DNA from 2 places in the Streptomyces sp. NPDC107538 genome. Region 2 is predicted to be linked to the other one. Evidence: riboswitches for the same ligand, from Rfam matches in the RefSeq annotation. Region 2 holds a riboswitch; the other holds the start of a gene.

Region 1 (5,363 bases), on a different contig from region 2:
GCGGCTGAGCGGTACGGGGCATTGTCAGTGGTGTAGGGCAGCATCGGAGATGTGAGAACCGCGCCCACGATCCTGCATCTCGACATGGACGCCTTCTACGCCTCGGCGGAGCAGGCCTCCAAGCCGAGTCTGCGGGGGAAAGCCGTTGTGGTGGGCGGGCTCGGGCCGCGTGGGGTGGTCGCGACCGCCTCGTACGAGGCGCGGGCCTTCGGGGTGCACTCGGCGATGCCGATGGCGCAGGCGCGCCGGCTCGCGCCCAACGCCGCGTATCTCACGCCGCGCTTCTCGTTCTACCGGGCGATCAGTGATCAGGTCATGGGGCTGTTGCGTGATCTGTCGCCGCTCGTAGAGCCCCTGAGCCTGGACGAGGCGTTCGTGGACCTGGAGGCCGGGGGCGCGGCCTCGGACGAGGCGTCGGCGCGGCTGGTGGGGGTGCGGTTGCGGGCGGACATCCGGGCGGTGACCGCGCTGACCGGGTCCGTGGGGCTCGCGGCCTCCAAGATGCTCGCGAAGATCGCCTCCGAGCAGGCCAAGCCGGACGGGCTGGTGCTGATCGAGCCGGGGACCGAGCGGGAGCTGCTGGGGCCGATGTCCGTGCGGATCCTGCCGGGAGTGGGGCCGGCGACCGGCGATCATCTGCGGCGGGCGGGGATCACCACGGTCGAGGAGATCGTGGAGGCGGGGGAGGACGAGGCCGTACGGCTGCTGGGGAAGGCCCATGGGCACGGGCTGTACGCGATGGCGCTGGCGCGGGACGACCGGGCGGTGGTGGCCGAGCGGGACACGAAGTCGGTGTCGGTGGAGGACACGTACGACGTGGACATCCACGACCGGGTGCGGGTGCGGATGGAGGTGCAGCGGCTCGCGGACCGGTGTGTGCGCAGGTTGCGGGAGGCCGGGCTGTCGGGGCGGACGATCGTGCTGAAGGTGCGGCGCTACGACTTCTCGACGCTGACCCGGTCCGAGACCCTGCGGGGGCCCACGGACGATCCCGCGGTGGTGCGGGAGGCCGCCGGGCGGTTGCTGGAGTCCGTGGACACGACGGGTGGGGTGCGGTTGCTCGGGGTGGGGGTCAGTGGGCTCGCCGACTACACGCAGGAGGACCTGTTCGCGCAGGCGGCGGGGGAGCCGGAGTTCGTGGAGGAGGAGGCGGTGGCCGCGGAGGTGCCTGTGGCGGAGATGAGCGCGGGGGCCGAGCGGCAGTGGCGGGCCGGGCATGACGTGCGGCATGTCGAGTACGGGCACGGGTGGGTGCAGGGGAGTGGGCTGGGGCGGGTGACCGTGCGGTTCGAGAGGCCGGACGACTTGGGGCCCGGGCGTGTACGGACCTTCCGGACCGATGACCCGGGGCTGGAGCCGGCGGAGCCGTTGCCGTTGGTGCGGGGCTGAGGCCGCCGGGGTCGGGGGGTGGGGGTGGGGGTGACGAGGGTGGTCGGCTGCGGGTGTGTGGGGGTTCTCGCGCAGTTCCCCGCGCCCCTGAAAAACACGGTCCTGCGGGCCGGAGGCGTCGGGGCCAGCCTCGATTTTCGGGTCAGGCGTCGTCCTGGCCTGCCACGTGGCCGAAGTCGTGGTCCACGGGTGGGGGCGGGGCTATGTCGAGGCCGTAGTGGTGGTAGAGCTGGAGTTCTTGTTCGGGGGAGAGGTGGCGGCCCACGCCGAAGTCGGGGGCGTCCTTGATGAGGGCGCGGTCGAAGGGGACGTGGAGGGTGCCTTCGACGAGTTCGCTGGGCTCCAGGGGGACGAAGGCGTCGCGGCCGAAGAGGCCCATGCGTATCGCGGCCCACTCGGGGACGCCGGTCGCGTCGTCGAGGTAGACCTCGTCCACGGTGCCGATCTTGCTGCCTTTGCGGTCGAACGCCTTGCGGCCGATCAGATTGCGCGGATCGATGTCGGTCTGCACGGGCCCTCCATGTGGTCGCAAAGGGGTGGCGCATCGTGTCTCATCCCTACGAAAAGCCACATCGGGGGCGGCGGCCACTCGAAGACCCGTGCGTCGACCGCGCTGATACGCTGGCAGCGGCTGTCGACCCCGTGCGGGAGAGTCCTCCGGACACCATCCGGAGGCGCCGAAGGAGCAACTCCTCCCCGGAATCTCTCAGGCTCACGTACCGCACGGACGAGGTCACTCTGGAAAGCAGAGCGGGTGTCACGGCTTCCGCTCTCACCGACGGTGAAAGCCGGTCCGTACCTGGACCGGTGAAGCTCTCAGGTCGAGATGACAGAGGGGGAGGCCGTTCGGGCACCTGTGCCGTGGTGCCCCTCGAAGGTCGTGTCAGACCAGGAGGCCTCCGTAATGACCGCCCATCGCATTCCGCTCTCCGAACTCGAACAGGGAATCCCCTTCGAGCGGCGCCACATCGGCCCCGACGTCGAGGCCCGGGCCAAGATGCTCGCGCATGTCGGGTACGGCTCGCTCGACGAGCTGACGGCGGCCGCGGTCCCGGATGTGATCAAGAACGCCGAGGCGCTGGATCTGCCGGGCGCGCGCACCGAGGCCGAGGTCCTCGCCGAGCTGCGTTCGCTCGCGGACCGCAACCAGGTGCTGGGTTCCATGATCGGGCTCGGGTACTACGGGACGTTCACACCGCCCGTCATCCTGCGCAACGTGATGGAGAACCCGGCCTGGTACACCGCCTACACGCCGTACCAGCCCGAGATCTCCCAGGGACGGCTGGAGGCGCTGCTCAACTTCCAGACCGTCGTCGCCGAGCTGACCGGGCTGCCCACCTCCGGGGCCTCGCTGCTGGACGAGGGGACCGCCGCCGCCGAGGCCATGGCGTTGTCCCGGCGCATGGGGAAGAACAAGAAGGGGCTGTTCCTCGTCGACGCGGACGCGCTGCCGCAGACGATCGCCGTGATCGAGACCCGTGCCGAGCCGACCGGCGTCGAGGTCGTCGTGGCCGACCTCAGCCAGGGGATTCCGGCCGAGATCGCCTCCCGTGAGATCAACGGGGTGCTGCTGCAGTACCCGGGCGCCTCCGGTGTCGTACGTGATCTGAAGCCGGTCGTCGAGCAGGCGCACGAGCTCGGTGCGCTCGTCACCGTCGCCGCCGATCTGCTGGCCCTGACGCTGCTGGTCTCGCCCGGTGAGCTGGGGGCCGACATCGCGGTGGGGACGACGCAGCGGTTCGGTGTGCCGATGGGCTTCGGCGGGCCGCACGCGGGCTACATGGCCGTACAGGAGAAGTTCGCGCGCAGCCTGCCCGGGCGGCTCGTGGGCGTCTCCGTGGACGCGGACGGGCACAAGGCGTACCGGCTCGCCCTGCAGACGCGGGAGCAGCACATCCGCCGGGAGAAGGCGACCAGCAACATCTGTACGGCACAGGTGCTGCTCGCCGTGATGGCCGGGATGTACGCCGTCTACCACGGACCCGAGGGGCTGCGGACCATCGCCCGGCGTACGCACCGCTACGCCACGGTGCTCGCCGCGGGGCTCACCGCCGGTGGGATCGAGGTCGTACACGGGGCGTACTTCGACACGCTCACCGTGCGGGTGCCGGGACGGGCCGGTGAGGTCGTGGCCGCCGCCCGCGAACATGGCGTGAACCTGCACCTGGTGGACGCCGACCTGGTGTCGATCTCCTGCGACGAGACCACCACCCGGGCCCAGCTGGGCGCCGTATGGACCGCGTTCGGGGTGGAGGGGGACGTCGAGGCCCTCGACGCCGCGGCCGAGGACACGCTGCCCGAGGGGCTGCTGAGGTCGGACGACTACCTCACGCACCCGGTGTTCCACGAGTACCGCTCCGAGACCGCGATGCTGCGCTATCTGCGCCGGCTCGCCGACCGGGACTACGCGCTGGACCGGGGCATGATCCCGCTGGGCTCCTGCACGATGAAGCTCAACGCGACCACCGAGATGGAGCCGGTGACCTGGCCGGAGTTCGGGCAGCTGCACCCGTTCGCGCCCGCCGGGCAGGCGCAGGGGTATCTGACGCTCATCCGGGAGCTGGAGGAGCGGCTCGCGGAGGCCACCGGGTACGACAAGGTGTCGTTGCAGCCGAACGCGGGCTCGCAGGGTGAGCTGGCCGGGCTGCTGGCCGTACGTGGTTACCACCGGGCCAACGGGGACGAGCAGCGGGTCGTGTGCCTCATCCCGTCCTCCGCGCACGGCACCAACGCCGCGAGCGCCGTAATGGCAGGCATGAAGGTCGTCGTCGTGAAGACCGCCGAGGACGGTGAGATCGACGTCGAGGATCTGCGGGCGAAGATCGAGCAGTACCGCGACGAGTTGTCCGTGCTGATGATCACCTACCCGTCCACGCACGGGGTGTTCGAGGAGCATGTGGCCGACATCTGCGCGCAGGTGCACGACGCGGGCGGTCAGGTGTACGTCGACGGCGCCAACCTCAACGCGCTGGTGGGGCTCGCCAAGCCGGGGCACTTCGGTGGTGACGTCTCGCACCTCAACCTGCACAAGACGTTCTGCATCCCGCACGGCGGGGGTGGGCCGGGCGTCGGTCCGGTGGGGGTGCGCGAGCACCTGGCGCCGTACCTGCCCAACCACCCGCTGCAGCCCGCGGCCGGTCCGGAGACGGGCGTGGGCCCGATCTCGGCGGCGCCCTGGGGGTCGGCGGGCATCCTGCCGATCTCCTGGGCGTACGTCCGGCTCATGGGCGGTGAGGGGCTCAAGCGGGCCACGCAGGTGGCGGTGCTCAGCGCCAACTACATCGCCAAGCGGCTGGAGCCGCACTACCCGGTGCTGTACACCGGCCCCGGCGGGCTCGTGGCGCACGAGTGCATCGTCGATCTGCGGCCGCTGGCCAAGTCGACCGGGGTGAGCGTCGACGACATCGCCAAGCGGCTGATCGACTACGGCTTCCACGCGCCGACGATGTCGTTCCCCGTGGCCGGGACGCTGATGATCGAGCCGACCGAGTCGGAGGACCTCGGCGAGCTGGACCGGTTCTGTGACGCGATGATCGCGATCCGCGCGGAGATCGAGAAGGTCGGCTCGGGCGAGTGGCCGGCGGACGACAACCCGCTGCGCAACGCCCCGCACACCGCCGCCGCGCTCGGCGGCGACTGGGAGCACGCCTACACGCGCGCGGAGGCCGTCTTCCCGGCCGGGGTCTCGCCCGCCGACAAGTACTGGCCGCCGGTGCGCCGGATCGACCAGGCCTACGGTGACCGGAACCTGGTCTGCTCCTGCCCGCCGCTGGACGCTTACGAAGAGTAGTCGGACGCGGATACGCGTCGGGGCCGGTTCGGAGAGTGCTTCTCCGGCCGGCCCCTCTTCTGTCCGGGCGGACGTCCTGTGCGGGGACGCTCACCCTGTGCGCACGTGAGTGCGGCTCAGGCGGCTGTCACCACGCCCATCGGGCGGTGCGGTGCGATGATCTGGCCGTCCGGCAGGAGCTCAC
Region 2 (5,363 bases):
GTCTTGCGGCGGTGCAGGATCAGATCCCGGTCGAAGTCGAAGGGGACCTCGTGGTCGTCGAGGAGACGGATACGGCCCGAGTTCCTGATCGTCTCCACGCGGTCGTCGGCCGACTCGACGTCCACCGTGCGCGGCGAGGCGCCCTCCAGGCCCAGGAGTACGGCCTTGGGGGTGCCGTGGCCGTGGCCGGTCGCGCCCAGCGAGCCGTACAGCTCGACGCGTACCGAGGCGACGCCCGCGAGCAGTTCCTCGTTGCGCAGCCGGCGGGCGAACATCCGGGCGGCCCGCATCGGACCGACCGTGTGGGAGCTGGACGGGCCGATACCGACCGAGAACAGGTCGAAGACGGAGATGGCCACGGTGACTCCTCAGAACGGGGGAGGGGTGGTGCAGGGGGTGGGGCACCGCGCTCGCCTCCCAGTGTGCGCGGTGCCCCGGAAAAGCGGGACCACGTGACGGTGAAGCCGGGGTTACTTCCCCAGCCCCGGGTACAGCGGGTGCTTGTCCGCGAGCGCCTTGACCCGGGCCTTCAGCGCCTCCACGTCGTACGCCGGCTTCAGCGCCTCGGCGATGACATCGGCGACCTCGGCGAAGTCCTCGGCGGTGAAGCCGCGGGTGGCCAGGGCGGGGGTGCCGATACGCAGCCCGGAGGTCACCATCGGCGGCCGCGGGTCGTTCGGGACGGCGTTGCGGTTGACCGTGATGCCGACCTCGTGGAGGCGGTCCTCGGCCTGCTGCCCGTCCAGCTCGGAGGCGCGCAGGTCGACCAGGATCAGATGCACGTCGGTACCGCCGGACAGCACGTCGACCCCGGCCTCGCGCGCGTCCGGAGCCGTCAGCCGCTCGGCGAGGATGCGGGCACCGTCGACCGTACGCCGCTGCCGCTCCTTGAACTCCTCGCTCGCCGCGACCTTGAAGGACACCGCCTTCGCCGCGATGACGTGCTCCAGCGGACCACCCTGGAAGCCGGGGAACACCGAGGAGTTGAGCTTCTTCGCGAACTCCTTCTTGGCGAGGATGATCCCGCCGCGGGGGCCGCCGAGCGTCTTGTGGGTCGTGGAGGTGACGACATCGGCGTACGGCACCGGGTTCGGGTGCAGCCCGGCCGCGACCAGACCGGCGAAGTGCGCCATGTCCACCCACAGACGGGCGCCGACCTCGTCGGCGATCCGCCGGAACTCCGCGAAGTCCAGCTGACGCGGGTACGCCGACCAGCCCGCGATGATCACCTTCGGCCGGTGCTCCTTGGCGAGCTTCTCCAGCTCGGCCATGTCCACCAGCCCGGTGGCGGTGTCGACGTGGTACGCGACCACGTCGAACTGCTTGCCGGAGAAGTTCAGCCGCATCCCGTGGGTCAGGTGCCCGCCGTGGGCGAGGTCCAGCCCGAGGATCGTGTCGCCGGGCTGGGCCAGCGCGAACAGCGCGGCCTGGTTGGCGGAGGCCCCCGAGTGCGGCTGGACGTTGGCGTACTCGGCGCCGAACAGATCCTTCACCCGGTCGATGGCGATCTGCTCGGTGACGTCGACGTGCTCGCAGCCGCCGTAGTAGCGGCGGCCCGGGTAGCCCTCGGCGTACTTGTTGGTGAGGACCGTGCCCTGGGCCTCCATCACCGCGACCGGAGCGAAGTTCTCCGAGGCGATCATCTCCAGGGTCGACTGCTGGCGGTTCAGCTCGGCGTCGACGGCGGCGGCGACCTCCGGATCCAGCTCGTGCAGGGGCGTGTTCAGAAGCGACATGCGTACGACCTCAGTACTCTCAAGTCTTCTCAGCCGGCGGTGTGGGCGACGTACTCGTCGGCGGAGAGCAGATCGTCCGGCTCCTCCGCGACACGTACCTTGAACAGCCAACCGCCCTCGAACGGGGCGGTGTTCACCAGCGACGGGTCGCTGACGACGTCCTCGTTGATCTCGGTGATCTCACCGGAGACCGGCGAGTACAGGTCGCTGACCGACTTCGTGGACTCCAGTTCGCCACAGGTCTCGCCCGCGGTCACCGTGGAGCCCACCTCGGGAAGCTGGGCGTAGACGACATCGCCGAGCGCGTTCGCCGCGAACTCCGTGATGCCGACCGTCGAGACGCCGTTCTCGGCGCCCGACAGCCACTCGTGCTCCTTGCTGTAGCGCAGCTGCTGGGGGTTGCTCATGGCCTGAATTCTCCTGTACGCGGGGGAGTGCTGATGAAGGGGGGACTGCTGAGACCGCTGATGAGCAGCGGAAAGGTGCGCGGGGTCACGCCCGGGGCGGACGACCTCGCGCCCAGTGTCTACTTCTGGCGCTTGTAGAACGGCAGCGCCACGACCTCGTACGGTTCGTGGCTGCCCCGGATGTCCACACCCACACCGGTGGTGCCCGGCGCGGCGTGCGTGGCGTCGACGTACGCCATGGCGATGGGCTTCCCCAGGGTCGGGGAGGGCGCCCCGGAGGTGACCTCTCCGACGACCTCGCCACCGGCGACGACCGGGTACCCGGCGCGCGGCACCCGGCGGCCCTCGGCGACGAGGCCGACGAGGACGCGCGGCGGGGCGGTCTCCGCCTTCTCGGCGGCCTCGGCCAGCGCCGTACGCCCGACGAAGTCGCCCTCCTTCTCGAACTTCACGACCCGCCCGAGCCCGGCGTCGAAGGGCGTCAGCGAGGTGGACAGCTCATGCCCGTACAGCGGCATCCCCGCCTCCAGGCGCAGCGTGTCCCGGCAGGACAGCCCGCAGGGCACCAGGCCGACGCCCTCGCCCGCCTTGGTCAGTGCCTGCCACAGCTCGACGGCGTGCTCCGGCTTCACGAACAGCTCGAAGCCGTCCTCGCCGGTGTACCCGGTGCGCGCGATCAGCGCCGGGACCCCGGCGACCGTGCCGGGCAGCCCCGCGTAGTACTTCAGGCCGTCGAGGTCGGCGTCGGTGAGGGACCTGAGGATCCCGGGTGACTCCGGGCCCTGGACGGCGAGCAGCGCGTACGCGTCGCGGTCGTCGCGCACCTCGGCGTCGAAGCCGGCGGAGCGCTCCACGAGCGCGTCCAGCACCACCTGGGCGTTGGAGGCGTTCGCGACGACCAGGTAGGTCGAGGAACCGGCCTCGGTGTCGTCCAGCCGGTAGAGGATCAGGTCGTCGAGGATGCCGCCGTCCTCGCGGCAGATCATGGTGTAGCGGGCCCGGCCGACGCCGACGCTCCCGATGTTCCCCACGAGGGCGTGGTCCAAGAGGGCCGCGGCCCCCGGTCCGGTCACCGTGATCTCGCCCATGTGGGAGAGGTCGAAGAGTCCGGCCCGCGTACGGACGGCGATGTGCTCGTCGCGCTCGGAGCCGTAGCGCAGGGGCATGTCCCAGCCGGCGAAGTCGGTCATCGTCGCGCCGAGCGAGCGATGCAGGGCGTCGAGCGCGGTCAGGCGGGGTTCACTGCTCATCGGACGGTTGTCTCCCAAGGCATGACGGGCGAGGTCGATCCTCCCCATCTGTCATCGGAACCTGAGAGGTTCGCCATGACCGCGGGGGACATGACTTGCACCTTGGGTGGGGCCACCGGAGGGGCGGCCCGCTTTTCAGATGTGCCTCGCCCGCGCGGTAACGGGGCCTGAGAGATTCAAGGGAGGGACTTGCTCCTTCGGCGCCCCAGCGAAGTGCTGCTGGGAACTCTCCCGCGCGGATTCAAGCGGCCGGTATGCAGTTGGCGCGGACATCATCGCACGCATCGACGTGGGGCGGCAGGGGGAGCTTTCAAGGCAGACACGGCGGTCCGTAGCACTCTTGTGGCAATACGAGGACTGAACCAGGAGGGATCGGGCATTACCTTCTCTTTACAGTCTGTGGGGATGGGACCTCCATACCCCTGGGGAGGACGGTCACGGTGAACAGGACCACGGCGTATGCGACGACGTCGGGCATCGCGATGCCCAAGCAGCCCGTCGCACCGGTCGGTGAGGCGTGCGGCCCGTTCCCGAGGGCGGTCGTCCGGGACCTCAGGGAGCGTGCCGGGCGCAGCCCGCACGGACTGTCCTTCGGCCCGGAGGACCTGGTGGTGGTCACCGGGCTCCCCGGCAGCGGCAAGTCGACCCTGATGCGACGGGCCGTGCCCGGCGTCCGGATCGACTCCCAGGACACCCGCGACCGCTTCGACGCGCGCTTCGCCCGCCACCTGCCGTACGCGGCCTACCGGCCCTTCGTGCGCCTCGCGCACTACGCGGGGCTGCGGCGCGCTCTCCGCTCGGGGGAGGGCGTCGTCGTCCACGACTGCGGGGCGCAGGCGTGGGTCCGCAGCTGGCTCGCGCGCGAGGCCCGCCGGCGCGGCGGCACCCTGCACCTGCTGCTGCTGGACGTCACGCCCGGGGAGGCGCGGGACGGACAGCGGGAGCGCGGGCGGGGGGTGTCACGGTACGCGTTCGCCCGGCACCGGGGTGCGATGACCCGGCTGCTGCGGGCCGTGGAGAAGGGGAGGCTGCCCCAGGGGTGCGGGGCCGCGGTGATCATCGACCGTGCCGCCGCGGACGTCCTGAAGCGGATCGACTTCGTGGGGTGAGCCCTGGAGGGGCGCGCTCCCGGGCCGGAAGCAATTAAGGTGCAGCTACAACAGCATCACGGAGCAAAGCGGTAGGCAGCAGATGGACTTCCCGGCGGACTTTCCGGCACAGGCGTATCCCCATGGGCACGGCGGGTGGCCCGGCAACGAGCTGGAGGAGGTGCTGTCCGCCTCGCTCGGGGTGCCCCAGGCCGGGGCCCGGATCGTGGAGGTGCTGGCCCGCAGCTTCGTCTGGGTGCCGCTGCCGGAGGGCGGCGGGCCGCGGAGCGGTCAGCTGGACCTGCCGACCATGGAGTTCGACGGGCAGGCGTACGTACCGGTCTTCAGCTCCGAGGAGCAGTTCCGCCAGGTCGTCGGCAACCACATGTCGTACACGATCGCCCCGGCCGTTGAGTTCGCGCGCGGGCTGCCCCCGCAGATCGGCCTCGCCCTCAACCCGGACGGTGTCGTGGGCATCCCGCTGCCGCCGCCTGCCGTGGCCGAACTGTGCCGGGCCGGGCGCACCCCGCTCGACGGCTCGGCGAACGGCGCCCGGGTCCGGCTCCACGAACCGGACTGGCAGGACGACCCCGTCGACTTCCTCGCCGCCGCGTCCGCCGAGTTCGCCGCCACCGGAGCCGTCCTCTCCGCCCGCCGCTGCCTCGCCACCATCGAGACCGCCGACCCCGTCATGTTCATCGGCGTCGACCTGGTCTCCTGGGAGGCCGACCGCGCCCTCCCCCTGGCCGCCCTCGGCCGAGCCCTCGCCAAGGCCCCCGTCCCCTGGCCCGTCAACATGGTCTTCCTGGACGTGGCCCAGGACCCGGTGGGCGACTGGCTCCGCGAAAAGGTCCGCCCCTTCTACCAACAGGGCTACTGACC

What was found. Region 2 has a riboswitch for glycine ahead of gcvT (glycine cleavage system aminomethyltransferase GcvT). Riboswitches for the same ligand answer to the same signal wherever they lie in the genome.
Region 1: another riboswitch for glycine. It lies ahead of gcvP (aminomethyl-transferring glycine dehydrogenase); the one in region 2 lies ahead of gcvT (glycine cleavage system aminomethyltransferase GcvT).

What each region holds. Positions count from the first base shown of each region.
Region 1 covers NZ_JBVKAY010000019.1:138,180-143,542, reverse strand. Annotated here, with positions in the region: gene ACZ7MG_RS39560 (DNA polymerase IV) at 52-1,389, shown strand; gene ACZ7MG_RS39555 (PRC-barrel domain-containing protein) at 1,532-1,900, opposite strand; glycine riboswitch at 2,025-2,121, shown strand; gene gcvP (aminomethyl-transferring glycine dehydrogenase) at 2,294-5,179, shown strand; gene ACZ7MG_RS39545 (DUF5999 family protein) at 5,296-5,363, opposite strand, start outside.
Region 2 covers NZ_JBVKAY010000020.1:60,335-65,697, reverse strand. Annotated here, with positions in the region: gene ACZ7MG_RS39875 (L-serine ammonia-lyase) at 1-359, opposite strand, end outside; gene glyA (serine hydroxymethyltransferase) at 471-1,736, opposite strand; gene gcvH (glycine cleavage system protein GcvH) at 1,766-2,143, opposite strand; gene gcvT (glycine cleavage system aminomethyltransferase GcvT) at 2,263-3,393, opposite strand; glycine riboswitch at 3,432-3,538, opposite strand; glycine riboswitch at 3,539-3,637, opposite strand; gene ACZ7MG_RS39855 (AAA family ATPase) at 3,834-4,502, shown strand; gene ACZ7MG_RS39850 (enhanced serine sensitivity protein SseB) at 4,585-5,361, shown strand.